2 regions of the Paenibacillus sp. WG02 genome follow, and region 1 is predicted to be linked to the other one. Evidence: riboswitches for the same ligand, from Rfam matches in the RefSeq annotation. Region 1 holds a riboswitch; the other holds the start of a gene.

Region 1 (12,743 bases):
TGGGACGGTACGGAGATGCTTCATTGGATCGATTATTATCAGAGATATCGTCCGTTAAGCTCATCTGATCTCAGCCTTCTTCATGCCCTTTTATCTGCACCTTATCATGTGGTCCGAAACATTAGGATTGGCGGTATTCGTCTGGCCAAAAAGATTATTCCGACTGCCGCCCATTTGAACAAGTATCAGCGTGAGCTTAGGGCGTTGCTTTAATCGGGGAGTCACAACAAGACATAGGAACCAAAATATATTGTTCATTCCTCCTTACAAGTTAAGCACAAAGATCCCCAAGCTCACATTAGGGTGAACTTGGGGATCTTTATGCTTATTATTCGCCGCTTGGTTATTTCCTTACATTACTTTTGTACTTTCACTATGGTCTGACCGATTACCAAAAATCCATTTACATAGCCTCGGAATTCTAGGTTTTCATTTGGTCCTGTCCAAGTAAAATCGGAGCGTTCGAACTTGAATTGTCCATTCTTTGCTTGATTATAATAACCATTGTTGCTAGATAATGCCTTAACGCCATTGAGCACAGCCGTATTAAGATCAAATCCTTCGCTTTTGAACCCTTCTGGTAAATTCACACGAACGGTAAACACACCATTATTGCCTTTGATTACTGTTGGTGTTACTTCAATGGAGCCAGCAATGTAAACAACAAATTGTTTTTGAATCGTAGTACTTAAGCCTGCAGCATTGCTTGCAGTTACTGTGATTATATAGCTCCCAGGCTTATCCAATTTGATTGCACTTCCATTAGCAATTGGTTTGCCTATAGATTCGCCTGGTGCCGTAATTGTCATTTTTTCGGAAACAATGCCCGACAAAATATCTCGCGTAGAATAACTTAATGTTAACATCGTGTTGAGCTTGAACTCGCCACTCAAATTCATTGTGATTTCTGGTGCCGTACGGTCAATTTTCACTTCTACCGTCTGTGCCTTCTCTGCGTTACCCGCTTGGTCAACCGAGTAGAAGCTAACTTGGCTCACGCCTTCTTGACTCACTGTCACACTCGTACCTTCTGCATAGACTCCGCCGTTCACGGAATACAACGTCTTGGCTACGCCGCTTTGACTATCCGCAGCTGCCAGCGTCACGGTTGCATCGGACTTCGTCCAGCCTTCTGTCGCGGTCGCTGTAGTTACTGGCGCCGTGCGGTCGATTTTCACTTCTACCGTCTGTGCCTTCTCTGCGTTACCCGCTTGGTCAACCGAGTAGAAGCTAACTTGGCTCACGCCTTCTTGACTCACTGTCACACTCGTACCTTCTGCATAGACTCCGCCGTTCACGGAATACAACGTCTTGGCTACGCCGCTTTGACTATCCGCAGCTGCCAGCGTCACGATTGCATCGGACTTCGTCCAGCCTTCTATCGCGGTCGCTGTAGTTACTGGTGCCGTGCGGTCAATCTTCACTTCTACCGTCTGTGCCTTCTCTGCGTTGCCCGCTTGGTCAACCGAGTAGAAGCTAACTTGGCTCACGCCTTCTTGACTCACTGTCACACTCGTACCTTCTGCATAGACTCCGCCGTTCACGGAATACAGTGTCTTGGCTACGCCGCTTTGGCTATCCGCAGCTGCCAGCGTCACGATTGCATCGGACTTCGTCCAACCTTCTGTCGCGGTCGCTGTAGTTACAGGCGCCGTGCGGTCAATCTTTACTTCTACGCTCTGTGCTTTCTCTACGTTGCCCGCTTGGTCAACCGAGTAGAAGCTCACTTGGCTCACGCCTTCTTGACTCACTGTCACACTCGTACCTTCTGCATAGACTCCGCCGTTCACGGAATACAACGTCTTGGCTACGCCGCTTTGGCTATCCGCAGCTGCCAGCGTCACGATTGCATCGGACTTCGTCCAACCTTCTGTCGCGGTCGCTGTAGTTACTGGTGCCGTGCGGTCAATCTTCACTTCTACACTCTGTGCCTTCTCTGCGTTGCCCGCTTGGTCAACCGAGTAGAAGCTCACTTGGCTCACGCCTTCTTGGCTCACTGTCACACTCGTACCTTCTGCATAGACTCCGCCGTTCACGGAGTACAGCGTCTTGGCTACGCCGCTTTGATCATCTGTAGCCGCCAGCGTCACAATTGCTTCTTTAGACCAACCTTGAATATTGCTTGCCTTTGTTACCGGAGCCGTTTTGTCAATTTTCACATAAATGATTTTTGTCGCTTCCGTGTTGCCTACTTTATCTACAGAATAATAAGATACTTTATTATTGCCTTCTTGACTAACAGTAACGGCAGTTCCGGACACGAAAGCTTGGTCGTTCAAAGAATAGAACGTATTTGCCACTCCCGTTTCATTATCGATTGCCGACAATGTTACTGCTGCATTTTGATTCGTCCAATCCGCTGGTGCAGTTGCTGTCGTTACCGGTGCCTCAGTATCGATGATCAGCTTTGCCTCAACTGTATTGGAAGGATCCGATTCACCAAATGAATTACTATACGATGATACATAATACAGGTGGTTCGCATAAGATAGGTTATTTACTGTGTAAGACAGGTTGTTTAAGTTTTTAACCAGCAGTACCGGTTGTCCATTTACAATTTCATATACGTTATAACCATTAGCGTATGTGATAAAATTCCATGTAATTACAGCGCTTGTTGGACTTAGCAGCCTCAAACCTGCCACTGGAGACTGCATATCAGGGTAAATAATATCAAATGTTAACCGATTGGAAGGTGCAGACTCACCAAAACGTGTATTATAAATGACTAATTCATAATTATGCGTTTTCTCACTCAGGTTATAGATCTGGGTTGTTAGAGCCGTACCTTTATAGATTAACTGACGTGTTCCGTCTGACACTTCATATACACGATATTCATTAGCCCAAGTTGCTGTCGTCCAAGTTAATGTCAGATTATTAGCGTTCGTGACTGTTCCTTTCAATTGTGACGGCTGAAGTACCGGCCATGTCAAAGTGAAAGCTGAGACACCCGCCTTCGGCGATTCACCGAAACGATCACTATAGGAGTAAATCTCATAATTGTAGTCACCTTCTGGCATGTTGGTAAACGTTAAGGTTGTACCCGTTTGTGTTTTTTTCAATTCTCTTTGACCATCTACGATTTGGTAGACACGATAAGCCGTAGCGTAAGTAGAGGTTCCCCACGATAAGGTAATGTCATTGCCATTTGTCACACTTTTTGTTACATTACTTGGAGCTTGCATGATCGGATGTACCAGTGTAAATGTGAGCTCTCCTCCCTCCGGAGACTCACCAAAGCGACTGCTGTATGAATGAATTTCATAGGTATAGTCTCCAGCAGGCATGTTGTAAAATCCTATCGCAGTGCCCGTCTGTGTACTTTTCAGCACTCTTTGGCCATCTACTACTTGATAAACTTTATAGGTATTAGCATAAGTTGAAGTTCCCCACAATAAAGAAATGTCGTTGCCATTCGTTATACTTTTCGTTACATTAGCCGGCGCTTGCATGATCGGATGTACCAGCGTAAACGTGAGCTGACGTCCCTCTGGGGACTCACCAAAACGGCTGCTATAGGAGTGCACTTCATAGGTATAGTCGCCTGCTGGCATGTTGGTATATGTTACAGTTGTTCCGGTCAGTGTGCTTTTCAACACCTTTTCACCATCAACTACTTGATAAACTTTATAAGATGTAGCGTAAGTTGAGGTTCCCCACTTTAAAGTAATATCATTCCCATTCGCAATCGTCTGCGTTAATGTAGTAGGTGCCTGCATCACAGGGAAATCCAAGGTAAAGCTTACACTAGCTCCATCTGGAGATTCCCCGAATCGAGTTCCGTAAGAATGAACTTCATACGTGTATTCTCCTTCAGGCATGTTTGCAAATGTAACTGATGTTGCCGCTTGTGATTTCTTCAGAACTTTCTCACCGTTAATTACTTGATAAATGTTATAAGATGCTACGTTTGCGACGGCCCCCCATTGCAGGGTGATATCATTACCGTTCGTAATCGTTTGGGTTACTTGATCCGGTGCAACTGTCCAATTCTGATCAAGGGTAAAACTAACCTGGCTACCCTCTTGTGATTCACCGTAACGACTACTGTATGAATGGACTTCATACTTATAATCGCCCGCTGGTGAGCTAAGATAGCTTACGGAAGTAGTGGTCACAGTGCTTTTCAATACCTTCTGGCCATCAACGATTTGATATACCTTATAAGAGTTTGCATAAGGGACAGCTACCCATTTTAAGGTAATGTCATTACCGTTTGCTATCGTCTGGGTCAGACTTCCCGGTGCTTGCATCACTGGGAAAACCATGGAGAGGTTCACTTTACTTCCTTCCAGCGACTCTCCGAATTTAGTACTCACAGAGTGAACAACATACGTATGATCCCCAGCTGTTACATTCGTGTACGTTACTGTCAACGTGGTCACTGTACTTTTCAGAACCTCTACACCATTCACGACTTCATAAACTTTGTAGCTGTTAGCATAGGGTACTGTATCCCAAGTTAAAACCACATCGTTACCATTCTGTACTTTAGCTGCCAGATTACCCGGCCCTACCATTGTCGGAAGAGTCAAATTGAAGCTTACCTCAGCACCCTCCGGGGATTCTCCTAAAATCGTTGAGTAGGAATCAACTACATAATGATAATCCCCACCAGGAATATTAGTATAGGTTACGGTTAGGCCTGTTAATGTGCTTTTCAGAACCTTTTGGCTATCAATAACCTGGTACACTTTATAGCTCGTTGCGTAAGGTACTGATGTCCACCTCAAGGTCAGATCATTCACATTTGCCAAACTGTAAGTCAGGCTAGCCGGAGCTTGCATCGTTTGCCCATTCAAAGTGAATGTCAATTGCACGCCGTCTACTGATTCTCCAAATCGTGTTGAAACCGTATGAACTTCATACGTATAATCACCAGGCTGCATATTGGTATAAGATACCGTAGTTGTAGCTACTGTGCTTTTCAATACTTTTTGACCATTTATTATTTGATACACTTTATAGCTGTTACCATTTGCTGCTGCGTCCCAGTTTAAAGAAAACGCCGTAGCCGATGTTACACTCTGCACCAAATTGGTTGGTGGCAGTATCGTTGGAAGTACGATAGAGAAAGTTACCTGAGCACCTTCAGCCGATTCTCCAAATCGTGTGGAATTCGAGTGAATTTCATACGTGTAATCCCCTGCTGCCAGATTTGTATAAGTTACCGTCGTACCTGTCACCGTGGATTTCAATACTTTTTGACCGCCTGAAACTTGATATACTTTGTAATTGGTTGTATTTGCAACAGCAGTCCATGTTAATACGACATCTGTCACATTTTGAACCTTTGCAGTCGGATTTCCCGGAGCTGCCATGGTTACAGCATCTACCGTAATCGATACCTGGCTCCCTGCCACGGATTCCCCATATCGATCGCTATAGGAATGAACCTCATACAGGTAATCGCCAGCCGACATATTTGCATAGGTCACAGTCATTCCGGTTACTGTACTTTTAAGTACCTTTGCACCGTCTACGATTTGATACACTTTATAAGCCGTAGCATTAGGTGCAACCGTCCATGTCAGTACGATGTCATTTACATTCTGAAATTTGTATGCGAAATTCCCCGGAGCAGCCATGACTACTTCCCCTACCGTTACGGCAGCTTGTGTTCCTTCAGCTGATTCACCAAAACGGGTGCTAACAGAATGAACCTCGTATACATAATCACCCGCAGGCATGTTAACGTAGGTAATCGTCGTGCCCGTCACTGTGCTTTTCAGTACTTTTTGATCACCAATAACTTGATAGATATTATAGGAGGTAGCATTGGGTGCAACCGTCCACGTCAGTACAATATCAGTCAGGTTTTGCAGTTTGGAAGTAAACGTTACCGGAGGAGTCATCGTAACCGATCCTACACTCAAGGAAACTGTACTGCCGTCAACCGACTCGCCAAACAAGTTATTGGACGAATGAACTTCATATACATAATCGCCTGCCTGCATATTCGTAAATGTAACCGTCGTACCGGTTACTGTGTTTTTCAATATTTTTTCTCCATTGATAACTTGATACACCTTATAAGAGGTCGCGTTGGTCGCAGCGCTCCAAGTTAGTACCAAATCATTCACATTTTGAAGTTTAAAAGTGAGGTTGCTTGGCGGCACCATTGATCCTACGGTTAATGAAATCGTGCTGCCCTCAACAGATTCTCCGAAACGGTCACTGAAAGAGTGAATTATGTATGTATAATTTCCAGCGGGCAAATTCATATAGGATACGGTTGTTCCCGTTATTTTACTGCTTTTTAATACTTTTTGATTATCAATAATTTGATAGACATTATAGCCAGTTGCATAAGCAGTAGTATTCCACTTCAATGTAACGTCATCGGTAGCCACCGTATACGTTAAACCGCTAGGAGCCGTCATCGTCGGGTAGCCGACAGTAACTTCTACTGGAGCAGAGTTTGGAGATTCGCCGTACAAAGTATGACTAGCTGTTACCGTATATGTATATATTCCCTCTGCGGCATTGTTGACTGTAAAAGTTCTTGCTGTCCCTGAATAGACTAACTTTCTTCCACCAACTTGATTTTCATACAAATTATATGTTTGTACATTAGGAGCTGTTCCCCAGTTCAAAACAATATTGTTACCATTCTGTATGGTGTACGTTAAAGTGGCCGGGGCAATCATATCCGGATAAGTGATATTGATATTCACAGGAGCACATGGGCCCGATTCGCCACTTGAACTTAAAGTAGATACCACATAACTGTAGGAGCCCTCTGCCAGGTCATTCATGGTAAAAGAAGCAGTTGTCGTTGTCCCGACATTGATAAGCTGCCCATAGGTGATGCTGTATACAGTGTATCCTGTAGCTCCATACACCGGGCTCCACGTTAATTTCACATCATCAGGAGTAAGAAGTTGAGCAGCAAGATTGCTTGGAGGTAAGATGGTTCCGTTGTCTGTTGCTCCCCACGCATGTAATGCTGGAAAAATTAATTGAACAAATAAAAGCAGCGTGAGAACCATAGACATTTGTCTTGATTTCTTCATTGACATCTGACATTCCTTCCCTTCTTATAATAAGGATTGATAGATCTCAAAAAAAAGAAAAGAACCTTAAACAAGGTTCATAGAAAAACACTATGATTCCCTGTGGTAACCGGCTGCCATCCGCGTTTATTAATACGCGTGTCAGGCCCTTGGCTTTGCGTCTCACAGTTTCCTGTGATTTGCCCTTTTCACTTGAGATTTCGATACTTCTATCTCTGCCATAATACTATATTCCTAATAATTTGAATAGGTAAATTTAACTAGAAAGTCATACTCCGCATGTATTCTAGTACTTTTGATCTTCTTTATTAGTTGAAATTCAATGGTTTCTCCTATATTTATAAAACTTGTATTGTAATTCGACAATATTTGAATTGATATCCCTTACATATGATGTTGCATAAGGTTATAAACATGGAATATTACTAGTCTTTCAAACTTAAAAAAAACCATGTTTTCTACAAGCGTAGATAACATGGTCTTTTTTTACCTATACCTTAGTTAGCGATTCTACTCCAGACAGGGTACTCTTCCAAGTACCCATACTCGTTCAATTCCTTAAGAGCCTTGCGTATGCTATGCTCATCCTCGCCCGATTCGCTGGATAGCTCCAATAAATCGCTTAGGTCGATGTTCGGGTTCTCTTTGCAAAACGTAAGCAAGCCCTTAGCAGCCCACGAAAGCCGATCGTCTTGGAAATCTCCCACCATGCGGCGGAAGATTTTGTGCGAGACAATTCTCAGCTCCACAAGCTGCTGTAAAGCCTTAGTCGCTTGCTTGATACTCATGCGACCGAGCTTAGCGATATCAGATAATCCTGGAATGTTCGATTCCGAAGAAAAACATTTCAAGACGATAAATGTCATTTGTGTATAAATATCCATGCCGGGATGGTGAAACACTTCATCTGAAAGATTGAAATGACGCGCTGCGTCCTTAGCTTGTCCGTTGTCCATCTGATGTCCTCCTTTTCATAATCATGGAGTTCACCTACTCATTATGGTTACCCTGATCCGAGGGTTGTACCAGCTTACCCGAATTGTGCCGAGACTGCCGGAAAATTTGCGCCAAGCTGAATTTTTTCTGATCACTGGCACTCGGGATCTCCTTCATTGGCTGGTTGAAATCATCATTCGCTTCATGAGCAGGTTCAATAGGCTCTGCCGACTCCATGTCACTGTAGTTCTCTGCGAGCGAAACGGCCTCATCCCTATCCGAGGCCCTTTCTTTCCCGGGAAATAATTCTGCAACTGGTCGTTTATTCGATTGCTCTTCACGAACATATCTGGTCAGAATATCCATGATTCCTTGACTGAAAATGCCTTCCATTTTCAATTGGTTCAAATAATCAATAACCTCCGGCGGCGTATCTGACGGAATATACAGGGTAACATCCTTACCGGAGCGAACGTAAACGGTGGATCTACGCTTTTTCAATCCGAACCGCTCCCGCTCTCGGATACTCCTTCAGAATTAGCACTGGCCGCTGCGGTTTCGTCCTCATGCTTCAGCGCGTGGTCAAGCATAAGAAAGGTGCCACGCACATTTCGGAATTGGCTGTGTTCCACGGTATCAAACTTAATGGGCAAGCCCAGCTCAGCATTTAGCTTCTCAATCCAAGGCTGCAGCACGACCGCTCCACCGCCGATAAACCAAAACTCATTGGCATAGCGAACATGCTTCCAAGAGTTGCGGGCGTATTTCAGCACTTTTTCCGCTAAAATACGCATATGCCGGTTAATCAGGCTTGTCATGTCAAAAACAACCTTGCCCTCCGCATAAATCTCATACTCTTTGTTGACCAGCATGAGGGTCAATTCTGCCGTGCTTGCGATCAATTCCTCGCCTTGCGAGTTAACCTCGTTGCGAATGCTCTCTAATGCATCATTGAGGTAGATCTTAGCGCCGGTTGAGTGCCGCTGATCCAGATCGAGACCGGGTTTGAAGAACGCGATATCCATATCAACACCGCCTACATCCGCAATGCCGAAGCCTTTGTGGGATAGATGCGATTTGGAAGTTGCCTCCAGGTCGTAAACACCGGATACATCGTCTATGCTGATATCGGTAGGAAGCGAAAATTCCATTTCTACCGTGATCCCTTTAAATACGGGGGTTGTCCCGAAAGTAACGGAATGTACGCCTCCTGTAATCTTATTAGCAAATTCCTCGCGGAATTTCGTTATTTCACGGATTGGCAGACCTGTACCCAAATTGACAGCGGCTTTGATCCGCTTTTTCCCTCGCTTGATGGCATCCTCATGTTTCTTGGCAATGGCATACGCTGCAGCCGTAAGGAGAGTCACCATCGTTTCGGGTCTCTGGGCCTTCTTCTGCACCGCTTTATCCCCAACGATTTCATGAATAATCCCTTCGTCACCGATGGCTAAGTTACCCACGTAAACATGTCGGTACTGATCGCTCTCTATCGAAGGCGATGTAATTTGTACGTCAAGAAAATCCAAGGGATCACCTTGTTCCATCAACAGAAATCGTTCACCAAACGGTTGTGCTAGCACATTAGGGAAAATAAAGTTATTGTCCAAATGGTCGTAAATCACTTTAACGTGACTGCTGCCATTATCAATAGACAGCGTGATGGTAGTGGTTAAGACTTCGTTCTTTGTCAAGTCTATTCCCCTCTCCGTAGGCCTTATTTGAGTTTATATAAACATTCGCGCTACTAGGGCTAATTGAGAGGGTATTTGGAGTAATTGGTATTTTTAGCAGTTAGCTGGAATGAACTTTAAACTTCAAAGTTTAAGATTCAAAGTTTAAGATTTAAGCTCTAAACTTCACGATTTAAAAGACAAGATTTAAAGTTTAAAGTTTAGGATTTAAATGTAAAGTTTAAACTTTGTTTCGGGCCACATAGATTTGTCTTAAATCGGGATCAATCGTTATATAGGCAGAATTTAGGTTGCTAGATGATTGAATTCATATTAGCTGTTGAATGATGTTGTAGAAAGTGCAACAATTTATGCCTAAATCTCGCCTATCTCCCTTCATTGTTGCATCATGTACAACAATTTAGCCCAATATAGACCATTTCGCATCAAATGAGCTCAAAATGTTGTACGAAATGCAACTTCAAGTTGCAAAATATCCTTTTGGCGTGTTAATTGTTGTAAAAAATACAACATTGGTAACCACGATAGCCCTTCAGCCCTCACGAACGCTGAATGTCTCTAAAATCGTATTTTGGAGTTATGAATACCAATTGTGAATTAATCGACAGTCTCTTCTGTAAAACTTTCCATTATTTATGGGACAGCTTACCGTTGAATCAATGCACATACAGCCTTTCTGCGATTTGCTTCATGGTCATAAGCCGAATATGGGAAGAGCCTTTCTTGTAAAACTCTGCCTGCAGCTCAAACAACCCTGCTCCCTTCGTCAAGGAAGAGAACAGGGTTGTTGATCCTATCTTATAAAAAGCTTATAGTCCTAACACACGCCGCTCCTCATCCGAGAACATCCTCGAGCGAGTCAGAAAGCGTCGCCCTTCCGGCCCCTCAAGCGAGAACATCCCGCCTCTGCCGGGCACCACGTCAATGATGAGCATCGTATTCTTCCAATATTCGTATTGCGACTTGCTCATATAGAAGGGCGCGCCGCCTATATCCCCTAGCCATACGTCGCTGTCGCCGATAAGAAACTCACCTTGCGGGTAACACATCGGAGAGCTGCCATCACAGCAGCCGCCGGATTGATGGAACATGATAGGGCCATGCTTGGCCTTTACGATTTCGATCAGCTCTAGAGCGGCATCGGTAGCAACAACTTTGCTCACTTCTATCGTCATCGTGCGGCTCCCTTAGAAGAAGCCCAGTGCGTCAGGGCTGTAGCTGACGAGTAGATTTTTGGTTTGCTGGTAATGGGAGAGCATCATTTTGTGATTCTCACGGCCAATGCCCGAGCTCTTATATCCGCCGAAGGCCGCATGAGCAGGATACGCATGGTAGCAATTCGTCCATACGCGGCCGGCTTGAATACTGCGCCCCATCCGGTAGGCCGTGTTCATGTCGCGCGTCCAAACACCGGAGCCAAGACCATAGAGCGTGTCATTCGCGATCGCCAGCGCTTCTTCCTGATCCTTGAACGTCGTAACGGAAAGAACCGGTCCGAAAATCTCCTCTTGGAAGATTCTCATTTTGTTATGCCCCTTCAGAACTGTCGGCTGAATGTAGTAGCCTTCGGAAATATCTCCTTCCACCTTTGCCCGGCCTCCGCCGATCAGACATTCAGCACCTTCCTCTGCACCGATATGGATATAGCTCATAATTTTCTCAACCTGCTCGGTAGAGGCTTGTGCACCAATCATCGTTTCCGTATCCAGAGGGTTGCCTTGTTTGATGGCTGCGACTCGCTTCAATGCTCTTTCCATAAATTGATCATAAATCGATTCCTGAATTAATGCGCGTGACGGGCTGGTGCAGACTTCACCTTGATTCAGGGCGAACATCGCAAAGCCTTCGAGCGCTTTATTGAAGAAAGCATCATCACTAGCGAGCACATCTTCAAAGAAAATGTTCGGCGACTTGCCACCCAGTTCCAAGGTAACCGGTATCAGGTTTTGCGAAGCATACTGCATAATTAGGCGACCTGTCGTCGTCTCGCCAGTAAAGGCTATTTTCGCGATCCGGCTGCTCGAGGCAAGCGGTTTGCCCGCTTCAAGCCCGAAGCCGTTGACGATATTGATTACGCCCGGCGGCAGCAAATCTTGGATGAGCTCTATCAGCACCAATATGGAGGCCGGCGTTTGCTCTGCGGGTTTCAGAACGACCGCATTTCCGGCTGCAAGTGCCGGAGCAAGCTTCCATGTCGCCATAAGCAGCGGAAAGTTCCACGGTATAATCTGACCGACGACACCAAGAGGCTCGTTAAAATGGTAAGCCACCATATTATCATCCAATTGGCTGAGCGAGCCCTCCTGGGCGCGAATGCATCCTGCAAAATAGCGAAAATGATCGATCGCCAGTGGCAGATCAGCCGCAAGCGTTTCCCGAACCGGCTTCCCGTTATCCCAGGTTTCGGCAACCGCAAGCATTTCCAAATTCGCTTCCATGCGATCGGCAATTTTATTTAAAATGACGGCACGCTCCGCAACGGACGTGCGCCCCCATGCGTCCTTTGCAGCATGCGCGGCATCTAAAGCCAGCTCGATATCCTCTGAAGATGAGCGTGGAACCTCGCAGAAAACACGGTTATTTACAGGTGATGGATTGTCAAAGTATTGGCCCTTAACAGGCGCAGTCCACTGTCCTCCAATAAAATTTTCGTACCGTTTTTTAAATGTAACCTTTGATCCGTTTTGTCCAGGTTGTGCATAAATCATCTAGCTCAGCCTCCTTAAAATGGAATACGTTAAATATATTAGCAAGGATCGTGCCAACCTATAGAATGCCGTCCAATAAGGCTTTATAGTGAGCGCTTACTCGTTTTTGTTCCGCTCTGAAACAACAGAAGTGTTCCATTTTGGGACATTCTTTCTTTCAGCTCTCCATTAATAAAAGCAACTATGATATGATCGGGTTAGGAAACCGATTGCAATGGAGGTGTATGTTTTTTGCTATCCGTGGAAAATAACTTTTTATCAGAAGCGGCGGCGTCATCTTGGAAGCGCTGTCACGAACTTGGTTTAATGCCCACCGACCCCATTGACGATGACATCTTAACCGGAAGCCACATTCAATCTCTATTAAGGCAAAACGAGCAAACCAT
Region 2 (12,743 bases), 120 kb from region 1:
GCGGCTGGTAATGACGAAGATCGGAGTTCTCGCGCTGCAAGGCGCGGTAGCAGAACATATTCGTGGGATCGAGAAGGCTGGCGCCGAAGGCGTCGTTGTCAAACGAACTGAGCAGCTAGCTGATCTTGACGGTATTATTTTACCTGGTGGAGAGAGTACGACAATCGGCAAGTTAATGCGCACCTATGGTTTCATTGATGCGCTGAAGGAATTTTCCGCCGCGGGCAAGCCGATTTTCGGCACCTGCGCGGGGTTGATTGTCATCGCGAAAGAGATCACCGGACAGCCGGAAGCTCACCTTGAGCTGATGGATATCACGGTGGCTCGCAACGCGTTCGGTCGTCAGCGCGAAAGCTTTGAGACGGATTTGCCGATCAAAGGCATCGACGAGAACGTTCGCGCTGTCTTTATTCGGGCCCCACTCATCGAGAAGGTGGGACCGGGAGTAGATGTACTGGCTACGTATGACGGCCAGATCGTCGCAGCGCAGCAAGGGCATCTCCTTGCGGCGTCGTTCCACCCAGAGCTGACAGACGACTTCCGTCTGCACAGCTATTTCTTAGACATGGTAAAGCAAAGACAAGCATAATTGATGGTACAAGCACCTTGATCTCACCGGATTATAGCCGGTAAAGGTGCTTGCTTCCATATTCTAACCATTTTGCGCTAACGGAGGAATCTCCTTGTTTGATGTAAAGTTACTTCGAAGTGATCTGGCAGCTGTGCAAGCTGCAATGCAAAACCGCGGTAAACAAATTGAAGAGTTGAACGGCTTCACGGAATTAGATTTGAAGCGTAGAGAGCTCTTACAAGAAACGGAGCAGCTCAAAAACCGCCGAAATACGGTATCTCAAGAGGTAGCCGGGCGCAAAAGATCCGGCGAGAATGCGGATGAGCTGATCCAAGAAATGAAAGTCGTCGGAGACCGCATCAAAGAGCTCGATGACGAGATCCGCTTACTGGACGAGTCCTTACAGCAGATTTTGCTTTCCATCCCGAATATGCCCCATGCAAGCGTTCCTGTCGGCCGCACAGAAGAAGAGAATGTGGAACTGCGCCGAGTAGGCGAGATTCCACAATTCGATTATGACGTGAAACCGCACTGGGAAGTAGCGCAAGAGCTGGGCATACTGGATTTCGAAGCTGCGGCGAAGGTGACGGGTTCGCGTTTCGTTTTCTATAAAGGGCTAGGTGCAAGGCTGGAGCGTGCATTGATTAACTTCATGATGGACCTGCACAGCGATGAGCATGGTTATGAAGAGATGCTGCCTCCCTATATCGTTAACCGTGAGAGTTTGACGGGAACAGGACAGCTTCCTAAGTTTGAGGAAGATGTGTTTAAAATTGAGAATTCGGATTATTTCCTTATTCCAACAGCGGAAGTACCGGTTACGAATTATCATCGGGAAGATATTCTTACGAACGAGCAGCTTCCTGTTAATTTCGTTGCATTCAGTGCCTGTTTCCGTTCAGAAGCTGGATCTGCAGGTAGAGATACACGCGGCTTAATCAGACAGCACCAATTCAACAAAATTGAGCTTGTTAAGCTAGTTAAGCCCGAAGACTCCTACGATGAGCTGGAGAAGCTTACAGGGCATGCTGAGCGCGTTCTACAGCTGCTTAAGCTGCCTTACCGTGTGCTGTCACTCTGCACAGGGGATATCGGCTTTACGTCGGCTAAGACGTACGATCTGGAAGTATGGCTACCTAACAGCGGCGCGTACCGTGAGATTTCCAGCTGCAGTAACTTCGAAGACTTCCAAGCTCGCAGAGCGAATATTCGCTTCCGCAGAGATGCGAAGGCGAAGCCGGAATTTGTACATACGCTGAATGGATCAGGCCTTGCGCTTGGTCGTACAGTGGCTGCAATTCTCGAAAATTATCAGCAAGCTGACGGTTCAATATTGGTTCCTGAGGTTCTCATCCCTTACATGAACAACGTCAAAGTGATTACAAAAAAATAGCACTTGATTCTCCTATAAGATCTGTGCTACAATGCTTTTTGTCACTGCACAAGGTTGTCTCCCCACCAGGAGACACCTATCGTGGAGAGGTGGTCGAGTGGTTTAAGGCAGCGGTCTTGAAAACCGCCGAGGTGCAAGCCTCCGTGGGTTCGAATCCCACCCTCTCCGTAACCATGGTAATACCCTAACCAAGAAGTCATGCGATTCTTCAAGAATCGTGTGGCTTTTTTTGTTGTTTTTTTACATGGATAAAAGACAGGTAGCCTCCGCATTTTATACATGTGGAGGTGTTACCTATGAGCAAAGCTGACAAGCTAACGATTAATCAAGCTGAATTGGTAAATGAGTGGATGACGGTACTCCCGACAACGCTGCAGCCAACCGATCAGGCGCGTGTATGGGCCGATGAGGCCGATCCTCAGGCATTGAGGGTTCATATAATGGCGGCGGGGCATACGGGCTATACAATCGATTTTAAAGTCACCTACGTGGACGACAGAGAAGTAATGGTCGAACTGACTGATGTGCAGCAGGGCACTACACACATTGATGAGACCAGCGAAATTGTGCAGAATCTGGTGGATGATTACGTTCGCCATATCCATGAATGCGCACAAGCCTTGCAGAGAGTAACACACGCCTAAAGGGCAAAGGAGGAGTTCACAGTGACAAGACAAAGAGCGGTTGATAAAAATTTGCAGAATGTAGCCAAAGATTTTGAAGCTAGCCCTGTTAACAGCCATCAGGCTCAGCAAGTGCAGCAGCAAGTCAATGATAATAGACATCAAGATGCATTAAACCATGACAAGAATAGGGGGAATCACTAAATGGCTAAACAGAAATCTTATTCCGCAGGGGATAGTCTGGTAGAAAACGGTTCAGTAAAGAATAGTGATCGTAATAATAGTCCAAATCCACTATCAGGATCTAAGAAAGTAAAGAATCAGAATCACTCTAGGGGTACTCATGGGGAAGGCCAGGGACACGGGCATTAAATAAGAATTTAGAAAAAAATCTTTACAAAATGTTTAAAAACCGAAGACCCGGACATACTATATTTTGTCGGTGAGCAGAGAGGTGTGGTTCCGTTGGAGCGTTTAGCGAAAGGGAAACAACCATTGCATAGAGGACTTTTCTACCTGTTATAATCAGGCTGGAGGGGATGTGCCAAAGACACTTACCGTGTTTTATAAGCAGATTTTCCTAAGGTTTACGTGTAACACGTTTTAAAGAAACCATCAACACCGACAAAAAAGAACCCTTAGGGGTTCTTTTTTTCGTCGATTTCTAAAAATTGTTGAGGCATTGGATTAGATCGGTGAGATGACGAATGAACATCATCCGTAAAAGTCGAAAACGTTGAAACGTGCTGTTTACGGTTCAATAATAAACGTACGCCTCCACCGATCAGCAACAGGGCAACTATGAAGGTTTGGCTGAAATTTGTAATTAAATACATGTAATTCCTAGCGTTAGGTAGAATTTGATACAAAAATTGAACAACAACATCTTTTAAGACATAGTAGCTGCCAAGCAAGATCAGAACCATGCCAATGGGTCGTGAATAAGCTGTCCAATTCTCGATAATTGGTTTATCAATTATGGTACCATTTTCGTACTTCGTAATGCTCTGCAAAGCATCAAAAAAGCTAAAAAACCAGAGGATCGGGATCAAAAACAAAAACAGAGACAAGCGGAGTACATCCAATATATAAATGGAGAAAAGGAAGATCGCCATCAGCTGGACGCCGCGTTTCGTCATTGAGAGATACAAGTGAGCTGCACCTGGAAAAATGGCGATAATTGTTGCCAATGTCCGGTTTTTGCGTCCGTAGTCATCCCCAAAGTGGAAGTCTTCGAAAATACTGCGATCTACGAGTTCTAACCCCGCTTGTTTATTTCCCTGTTGCTTCAGAGCATCAAACATCGTGTAAAACCACAGTACTGGCAAGGCCAAGAGAAAGGCAGCAAAGCCTTCGTTATGCGTCATGATGGTGACGAAGAATACTAATATCGCAACCCCAAAGAAGGAGACCATCGCCGTAAGACCTCTATGCATCAATCCAAGCTGATAATGTCCGAGTCCAGGAATGAAAGAGAGCAGCATAACTTTTGTTTTTTCTTGTTGCCCAGCAATGTGATTGGAATAAGGATTGGCGTCCCAGGAAGCATGCTCTTGTTGTTCAGAGCCATAAGAACCAGGCAAGCGATAGGGCTGCGAGCGCAGTAGAAAAATAACCATATCAATCATATTCACAAACCATATCAAGGCGGCCAGCAAGGCAAGAAGAATCAGGAAATCTTTCGGGGCGTGAAAAATAGCTACTCCCATGAAAAAAAGAAATAACGATCCAAAGACCCCACCACCGTATAGGACCCCGCGGAATAGGCGGTTCATATATAGATGGCCTGCTCCAGGCAGGAAGGACAGCAGGAAAGCAACTAGGCTGCTTTTGTTTGGCATTTATGGTGTAACCTCCTTGTGTTTATTTATTTTGCAACGTGTCTAGCCACGTCAGAGTTTTATTTAATAATTGGTCGGATATCGGTTTATTTGTTTGTAGGGAGGAAGAGGTGTTTAAAGAGTTAATGGCTTTGAACGAACCAGCAGAGTCCAATTCCTGCGAAATTCCGTGAAAGAAGCCGGTAGCTACCAGAATGAGCGTAGCTGCTGCTGCAATACCATAATGCAGCATAGTTGAGTGGTACCAAGAACGCTTAGTTCCTGTCGTACGGGCAATGATGGCATCCACATACCCTTGCGCATCCCTTTCCATGACCGGAAGTATAGTTTCCATTTGTTCCAAACATGTCATATATATCGTCAAGCATTCATCACACTGATACAGATGAAGCTCCATTTCACTTAAAAGATCGGGTGACAGACGCTCTTCCACATATTGCTTCCACGCTTGTTCCTTATAATGGTTCACAAGAATTCCTCCTCCTTCCAATTGTTGCGGAGCCACTGCTTGGCTCTATATAGCTTGGATTCGACCGTTTTGACCGTTACACCTTGGGCATTGGCAATATCTTGATACGACTGATGATGAATATAGTAGGCCGTTAATACTTCATAATAGTTGGAAGGGATTTGATGAAGCTTCTTACGCACGAGCTCAGTCGTCTCATTCAACATCACTTCCTGTTCCACACCATGCTCCGTGTAAGGATAAGTGTCAGAGGATTGGAGGGGTTCCTCCATCTCAGACCGTCATTTCTTCCCTTCGCCTGCTGGCCGATCGTTTGAAATCAATAGCCCGGTTCACTGCGATGCGAGTCATCCAGGTTTTCAGACCCTTCATTTGATACTGAGGGAGGGAGAAATAGATCCGGGTCCAAACATCCTGCGATAAATCTTCGGCATCCTTAGCATGGCGCACAATGGCAAAGATCGTTTGGAACAAATAGTGACGATATGTGGTTACAAGCTCACGGAATGCGGCCTCATCGCCATTCAAAATACGCTTTACGAGTGCTTGTTCCTGAATATGCTTCTCCTCCTCTCCGCATGAATAGACGAAGGCAACCACCTGTACCCCTGCACGTTTTCAAAAAGAAAAAGAACGAATCTTCAAGATCCGTTCCCCTTGCTAAAGTGCTGCAGATGAACTGCTAGGTTTGGCTTGAAGCTGAGAAGGCGTACTTCGTACGAACCAATGAGACAGAAGTGCGCTCAAAACACCAAGTACACCCAACACAATAAACCCTTGATTCAGAGAGAACCAGTCGCCGATTATCCCCATAAGAACGGGACCAATAAACATGCCTAGTCCATAAATGGCTTGGAAAAACCCCATTGCCGTTGCCCGCTTATCCGCAGGCATATGCTTAATACTCATCCCCATAAGTAAGGTAAAAGAAAGTCCGCGACCAAAGCCGGCAAAAGCCTGAGTAACCATCAGCACCCAAAGATGATGCGTAAATGGAATCGTGAATGTAAATATCCCCATAAGAATAAAGCCCCATACAACCATGCGCTTTTCCCCGTACTTAACAGCCCATCGCCGCCCGCCAAATAAGGAAGCTAACGCTACCGGTACGTTGGCAAATAACGAAAGCATCGATAAGGAGAATTTATCAGCTCCAAGCTGGGTTGCATAAACGGGCGTAAATCCGAAAACAGTTGCGAATATGAGAACTTGCGACAAGATAGCGAGTAAGGATACGAACAGCAGCGTGCGGTCCGTCGCAACATCACCGATACCGCGCATCGTAATTTTAGGCGCATCGAGCTCCACTTTTTCTACTAGGAAAAGGGATCCAATCATCCCCATCATGCCAAGCACAGCTCCCAAAATGAAGACGGCCTCCCAGCCGAAGGAATCTGCCGCCCATCCTGCTCCGAGAATACCTAAAACCTGCCCAAGTGAATTGAAGAAGGAGATCGTTCCGATCGCTTTCGTTGAATCTTCATGCTTATAGTAACTCGTAAATAATACGGTAAAATCCACCCAAGTTGCCGCGGCTGCGCCTGCTAGTGCTCGGAGAATAAGGATCCATGTGAAATCATGAGTGATCCACAGTCCTAAACCAGTTAGAGCCGTGAACAGCAGGCCAAAGGTAATAAATAGCTTCCTCTTATGAAACCGGTCTGACATGATGCCTACAGGAATTCGCAGCAGCATTTGGGAGATCCCGTACATGCCGACAATCCATCCGGCCAACTGGTGGTTCCCTCCAAGGAATTCTACATAAGGCGCCATAATGGGAACGCTCGTATACATCGACATCCAGAACAGCAGTGTGACGATACAGAAGAGCGGAATGCGATAGGAGGATGAAGCTTTGATGCTTGTCATCGAAGAGGGAGCTCCTTTCGGATTAAGTTCTTGAATCGAAATGAGGACTAATAAATCTTTCGTTTTATTATAGAACATCGATTGCAGCAAGGCTATGATTGGATGTTTGCAAAAAAAAGACAATGGGTGGAAATCGGCTGGCAAGGTTCTTTTGGCGTTTAAAAAATTCTGAATAGGGATATCTATCCAAATGTCGAAGTACTAAAGACTGACTTACGTTAAATTTTTAAAAGGGGACTAATGTATATGACAAAAAAGAAGATGATTGCAACCGTTCTATTGTTTCTTTGCTTTACTGGAATAGTCCATGCATCAAGTATTCATGGTGACTATAGTGGTGATCCAATCGTAAACGTTTTGTTTGGAGGAAAAGAGCTTCATGTAGAAGATGTGCCAGCCACTATACGAGATGGTCGTACCCTAGTGCCACTTTATCTTTTGAAACAAACCGGTGCCTCTGTAACGTGGGATTCTGAGAAATATAATGTGGATCTTACCTTCCCTAATCCTACAAAAGACTTCACCTCTAGTATTCCGTCACTAAACGCGAAAGCCAAAGAACATAGTGCCAAGAATGTTCAGCTTATTTACAATGAACATGGTCCATATATGAAAATAGATCTAGAACTATCCAATGATTCAAACAAAGATAACGATAATATCATCTTTCTATCTAGCTTTGTTGCCAATTCACCCGCGGAAATGCTGATTGTAAGTACCATACATAATCATAGAGTAATGAGTTTTATTGCAATAAATCGAACGGATGCGGAGGAATTTCTTAAGAACAAAGCATCAGAGTTTGAATATATAAAAAAGTGGAGATTCCAGCAGGTAAACGAAACGACAGACATGTCGACTCCCAATATTCTTCCAGTGGTCCCTACACCAATTCCAACTTCTACAGCACCTGTTTCAGGACCAATTTGTCGGGAGATTATGACCAATTACGCAAGACAAATGCAAGATGCAGCAGAGTCATACAACGGAAACGGCAGTTCGGACCCCAAAGGGTTTGAGCAATATATCAACAAATTTAAAGATAGTATGAATGCAGCCTTAAAAAGTAATCATTGCCCAGAACAATAGAGGAAAATTAGAGGTAGGGTACTTCTAAAAATAATAAACGCCAGAACGGCTATTAACCGTTACTGGCGTTTAAATTTTGAATGTATACGCGCCCGATACGATTCGAACGTACGACCTACAGTTTAGGAAACTGTTGCTCTATCCTGCTGAGCTACGGGCGCATAGCAAGAATTATAATAGCACGAAGGTATTCGTGGCGCAACCTTTTGAGTAGTCGTTTTTCTTTGAGACAAGGAATGTTCATTTAAAGTGAAGAATAGATTAGGGATTAACTTTTATTTCCTTTAATTTGGTAAGAGAGGAAGTGTTATTTTGGACAAACAACCTGTACTCATACTTTCAAAAACAAGTACTGAAAAAATTCTGGATGGATTCTCCGTCCTAGTCATTTTGAGTATTTTTGCTTATTTAGCCTATGTCTGGACCCTGATACCAGAACGCATACCGATACATATTAATGGTCAAGGGAAAGAAGATGGTTGGGGAAACAAATATAGTCTTATTCTGCTGCCAGTGATGACTTTGATCCTATATATAGGTTTAACAGTCTTAAGCAAATACCCCCATACGTTTAATTATCCTTACAAAATTACCGATGAAAATGCCAACCGGCAATATGTAAATGCACGCTTATTTATGCACTGTCTAAAGATGCTGATCGTTGTGATGTTCGGGTTTGTCGAATGGACTCTTATTCAAATTGCATGGGGAAAAAGTTTTGCTTTAAATATGTGGGTATTTAGCATTGTACTGCTTTTCATTCTGGGTACGATTATTTACTTCGTCATTCGATCCATAAAACTCAAGTAAATCTTATTCAATGAATACCTCATATTTGATAAAAGGAAGAGGATGCTGAAATGACAGTTTACATTGGTTTTCTGCGTGGTATTAACGTAGGAGGAAAGAACAAGATCAAGATGGCGGATTTGAAAAAGACACTGGAAGGGGCGGGACTTGCTAAGGTGCAAACGTATTTGCAGAGCGGCAATGTCTTGTTCATGTCGGAGGAGGCGGTAGAACCGCTGCGCCAGCGTATCGAGCAGGAGATCAGCAAAGCCGTAGGCGTCTCACCTTCGGTCATTTTGCGTACGATAGAGGAGCTGGCGCAGATTCTTGCGACTTGTCCATTTGAAGCGGATGCTTTATTAGAAGGCGAAACGATCCAAATCTCTGTGCTATCGGAAGATCCTCCGCAGCAAACCTCTGACATCTTGTCCAAAGGAATCAGTGATGTGGATGAATTCCAGATCAAAGGGCGTGAGATTTATTTTCTATTTCGTCAAAGTGTTCTGGATTCTAAACTTGCGAGCAATATCCAGAAGCTTGGGGATACGGCGACAACACGCAATTGGAATACGATGAATAAACTGGCTGAGTTGGCAGCGGCGATGCAGAATTAGATGCAGGAACTTCTAAGCTTTACCGCGTAATTTACGGAAAAATTGGGTCAGCATCGTTGAACACTCTTCTTGCAAGACGCCGCTAACGACATCGACACGATGATTGAACCGGTCCTCCTGCAGTAAATTCATGAGCGTTCCGGCACAGCCAGCCTTCGGATCAATGGTGCCGTAGATGACCTGCGGAATCCGCGATTGCACAATCGCGCCCGCACACATCGGACAAGGCTCTAGGGTAACATAGAGCTGGCAATCCAAAAGACGCCAGGCCCCAAGATGTTCGCTCGCTTGTTTGATGGCGATCATTTCGGCATGAGCGAGAGGATCTAGGGTTGTTTCACGTAAATTGTAGCCGCGGCCAATGATTTGACCTTGATGGACAATAACCGCTCCAATCGGTACTTCTCGGATGGCTTCAGCTTTGAGAGCCTCGAGAATGGCTTCTTTCATCCATGGGATATGTTCATCCACAGGGGGACACCTCGCTAGTATATTTTTATCCACATGTGCATAACAATCGAACATTCATTCCGTTGTTAACAACCTGTGGATAGCTTTGTGGATAACTTAAAAAGCTGTGGATACTTAATCTTTCTACATTACATACAACAAAAAGAACAGTGATGCAAGGAATTTTGTTGATAATAGCATCTGGGCTAGGTATAATGATAGATATTAGTAGGTCTTTTAGACCATATTGAACGTGATAGGTAGAAATAAGATAGCAAGGTTCGAAAATGGCAAACTTGTTGAAAAGCAAGGACGCAAAGCTGAGGGTCTACGGTTCCATTGGAACTATGGCAGCCTGGTTACCGAAAATCGATGCTTTTTTGATTAAGGTAATAGGCTGCTCCTACATACGGGGCAGTCTATTTTTATATAGGGAACAACTTGGGTAAAGGGAGAGGTGTTAATTATAATGGCCAAAGGATATAACGTCATGAAATATTACGGAAGCAAGGAGGGATATGACGCTGATGTGCTGATCGATAGTAAGGCTGTGTTGGGAAAGGACGATTTCGTAGCCACGGGCGTGCTAACCTATGCACTAGGAGACATTATAGAGGTAGAATTACCGGAATACGATGTCTTTCAACTTGGTGATAAAGCGAAAATGACGGTTTATACCAAATCCGGCTTGTTTGTGATGAATACAACCGTTGTTGCCAAAGAATTCGGCTCGGTCATAGTCATTAATCCACCTGAAAATCGGAAGAAGTTCGCAGAAAAACGGGAATTCCCACGTGTGGATGTGGAACATACAGGTCTCTTATTCGGGCTTAAGGATATGAATAAAAGGAATAAACATCAATTTGAGAACCCGCTTGGTATCTCAATCAAAAATATATCCATCAACGGCTTAGGTTTTACCATAAATGATAATGCTATGATTGATAAAATTGTTCAAAAGCATTCGCAGCTTGAAGTCGAGTTGGATTTGGGCTTTACGATGCCTTGTTCGATGGAAATTGTAAGAAAAGAAAAGGTTGAAAATGGTTTCTATTATGGGGCTAGCTATATCGACATTCCGCAGGAAAAAACCAATGCTTTAAGGGGTTTTATCCTTACCAATCAGATCGAAACTTACTTCATACAGAAGCGGGAAGCGCAATTTAAAAAAGCAACGGAAAAAAAGTCTGCGGCGAATCAATAGCCTTCAGGCTTTTTTTTGAGGTCCAAGTGCTATATAATAAGAAGGATGATTTTCGAAAATTAAGGAGTTGTAACTACAATGGCTTTGAAAGCAGGTATCGTCGGTCTACCGAACGTAGGAAAATCGACATTGTTTAATGCAATTACACAGGCGGGGGCAGAATCTGCGAATTATCCGTTTTGTACGATCGATCCGAATGTTGGGGTAGTTGAAGTACCAGACGAGAGATTGCAGAAGCTGGTAGAGATTGTTGTGCCTAAGAGCATTGTCCCGACAGCCTTTGAATTCGTAGATATTGCGGGTTTGGTAAAGGGCGCGAGCAAAGGCGAAGGGCTTGGAAATAAATTTTTGGCACACATTCGTGAAGTGGATGCCATTGTGCATGTTGTTCGTTGTTTTGAAGATGATAATATTACCCACGTTTCCGGTAAAGTGGATCCGATCGGCGATATCGAAACGATTAATCTTGAATTAATTTTGGCCGATATTGAGTCGGTTGAGAAGAAGATCGAGCGTTCGCGCAAAAACCTCAAAGGCGGCGACAAAAAGGTTGTTGCTGAAGTGGAGTGTTTAGAGCGTATTAAAGAAGCGCTTTATGCAGATAAACCGGCACGCAGCCTGGATCTCAGCGAAGATGAGAAGGTTCTCGTGCGCGACCTTCATTTATTGACCATGAAACCGGTGCTTTATGCGGCAAACGTGAGTGAAGATGAAGTAGCAACAGCAGATGAAAATCCTTTTGTGAAAATTGTGAAGGAGTTTGCTGAGGGCGAAAACAATGAAGTGGTGTCGATCAGTGCGAAGGTTGAATCCGAAATCGCCGAGCTGGAAGACGAAGAAAAAGCGATGTTCCTCGAAGAGTTGGGACTTCAAGAGTCCGGCTTGAATAGATTGATTAAAGCAGCGTATAGAAAACTTGGCTTGTACACGTATTTCACAGCTGGGGTGCAAGAAGTAAGAGCATGGACAATCCGCAAGGGAACGAAAGCTCCTCAGGCGGCTGGCGTTATTCATACCGATTTCGAACGTGGTTTTATTCGTGCTGAAGTCGTCTCTTATAATGATTTGGCAGCTGCTGGGTCGATGAATGGTGCGAAAGAAAAAGGCCAAGTGCGTCTCGAAGGTAAAGAGTATGTGGTGAATGACGGGGACGTCATGCATTTCCGATTTAATGTGTAATCAATAAAAAAAGTAAAGAAAGGAGTGATCCTATATGTTGGATCGACTTCAGTCCATTGTGGACCGCTATGAAAAATTAAGCGAACTGCTGTGTGACCCGAATGTTACGAGTGATACAAAGAAACTTAGAGAATATTCGAAAGAGCAATCTGATCTTCAAGAAGCTTATGATGCTTATAACGAATATAAAAGTGTGAGCGAACAGCTGGCCGATGCTAAAGTGATGCAGAACGAAAAGCTGGACGATGAAATGCGTGAAATGGTCAAAATGGAGATTGAAGAACTAAGCGAGCAATCAGCCAAGTTGGAAGAACAACTTAGAATGCTCATGATGCCTAAAGACCCTAATGATGATAAGAACGTAATCGTCGAAATTCGCGGTGCGGCAGGCGGCGACGAAGCTGCTCTGTTTGCGGGCGATTTGTATCGCATGTATACGCGCTATGCTGACGCGCAAGGATGGAGAACGGAGATTCTTGATGCTTCTGTGAACGATTTGGGCGGGTTTAAAGAGATCATTTTCATGATCACGGGTAAAGGCGCTTATAGTAAGCTGAAGTATGAAAGTGGGGCGCACCGTGTACAACGAATTCCTGTAACGGAATCAGGTGGACGAATCCATACTTCAACGTCGACGGTAGTGGTTATGCCG

What was found. A riboswitch is a leader RNA that binds a small molecule or an ion and turns the genes downstream of it on or off. The one in region 1 is predicted to bind cyclic di-GMP.
Region 2: another riboswitch for cyclic di-GMP. It lies ahead of ACBP55_RS00165 (PilZ domain-containing protein); the one in region 1 lies ahead of ACBP55_RS37845 (OmpL47-type beta-barrel domain-containing protein).

Annotation. Positions count from the first base shown of each region.
Region 1 covers NZ_AP036016.1:8,358,634-8,371,376, forward strand. The annotation lists gene ACBP55_RS37840 (phosphotransferase) at 1-213, shown strand, start outside; gene ACBP55_RS37845 (OmpL47-type beta-barrel domain-containing protein) at 357-7,025, opposite strand; cyclic di-GMP riboswitch class I at 7,121-7,213, opposite strand; gene ACBP55_RS37850 (hypothetical protein) at 7,517-7,975, opposite strand; gene ACBP55_RS37855 (hypothetical protein) at 8,010-8,456, opposite strand; gene ACBP55_RS37860 (Alp7A family actin-like protein) at 8,453-9,649, opposite strand; gene ACBP55_RS37865 (DUF779 domain-containing protein) at 10,459-10,824, opposite strand; gene adh (aldehyde dehydrogenase) at 10,837-12,357, opposite strand; gene ACBP55_RS37875 (sigma-54-dependent Fis family transcriptional regulator) at 12,598-12,743, shown strand, end outside.
Region 2 covers NZ_AP036016.1:22,710-35,452, forward strand. The annotation lists gene pdxS (pyridoxal 5'-phosphate synthase lyase subunit PdxS) at 1-11, shown strand, start outside; gene pdxT (pyridoxal 5'-phosphate synthase glutaminase subunit PdxT) at 11-589, shown strand; gene serS (serine--tRNA ligase) at 684-1,964, shown strand; tRNA gene ACBP55_RS00095 (tRNA-Ser) at 2,048-2,132, shown strand; gene ACBP55_RS00100 (hypothetical protein) at 2,261-2,608, shown strand; gene ACBP55_RS00105 (hypothetical protein) at 2,630-2,791, shown strand; gene ACBP55_RS00110 (small acid-soluble spore protein P) at 2,792-2,959, shown strand; gene ACBP55_RS00115 (hypothetical protein) at 3,226-4,428, opposite strand; gene ACBP55_RS00120 (hypothetical protein) at 4,451-4,897, opposite strand; gene ACBP55_RS00125 (RNA polymerase sigma factor) at 4,894-5,169, opposite strand; gene ACBP55_RS00130 (sigma factor) at 5,171-5,497, opposite strand; gene ACBP55_RS00135 (MFS transporter) at 5,558-6,766, opposite strand; gene ACBP55_RS00140 (hypothetical protein) at 7,013-7,855, shown strand; tRNA gene ACBP55_RS00145 (tRNA-Arg) at 7,943-8,016, opposite strand; gene ACBP55_RS00150 (DUF1648 domain-containing protein) at 8,168-8,665, shown strand; gene ACBP55_RS00155 (DUF1697 domain-containing protein) at 8,716-9,258, shown strand; gene tadA (tRNA adenosine(34) deaminase TadA) at 9,271-9,708, opposite strand; cyclic di-GMP riboswitch class I at 9,988-10,075, shown strand; gene ACBP55_RS00165 (PilZ domain-containing protein) at 10,178-10,912, shown strand; gene ychF (redox-regulated ATPase YchF) at 10,991-12,091, shown strand; gene prfA (peptide chain release factor 1) at 12,126-12,743, shown strand, end outside.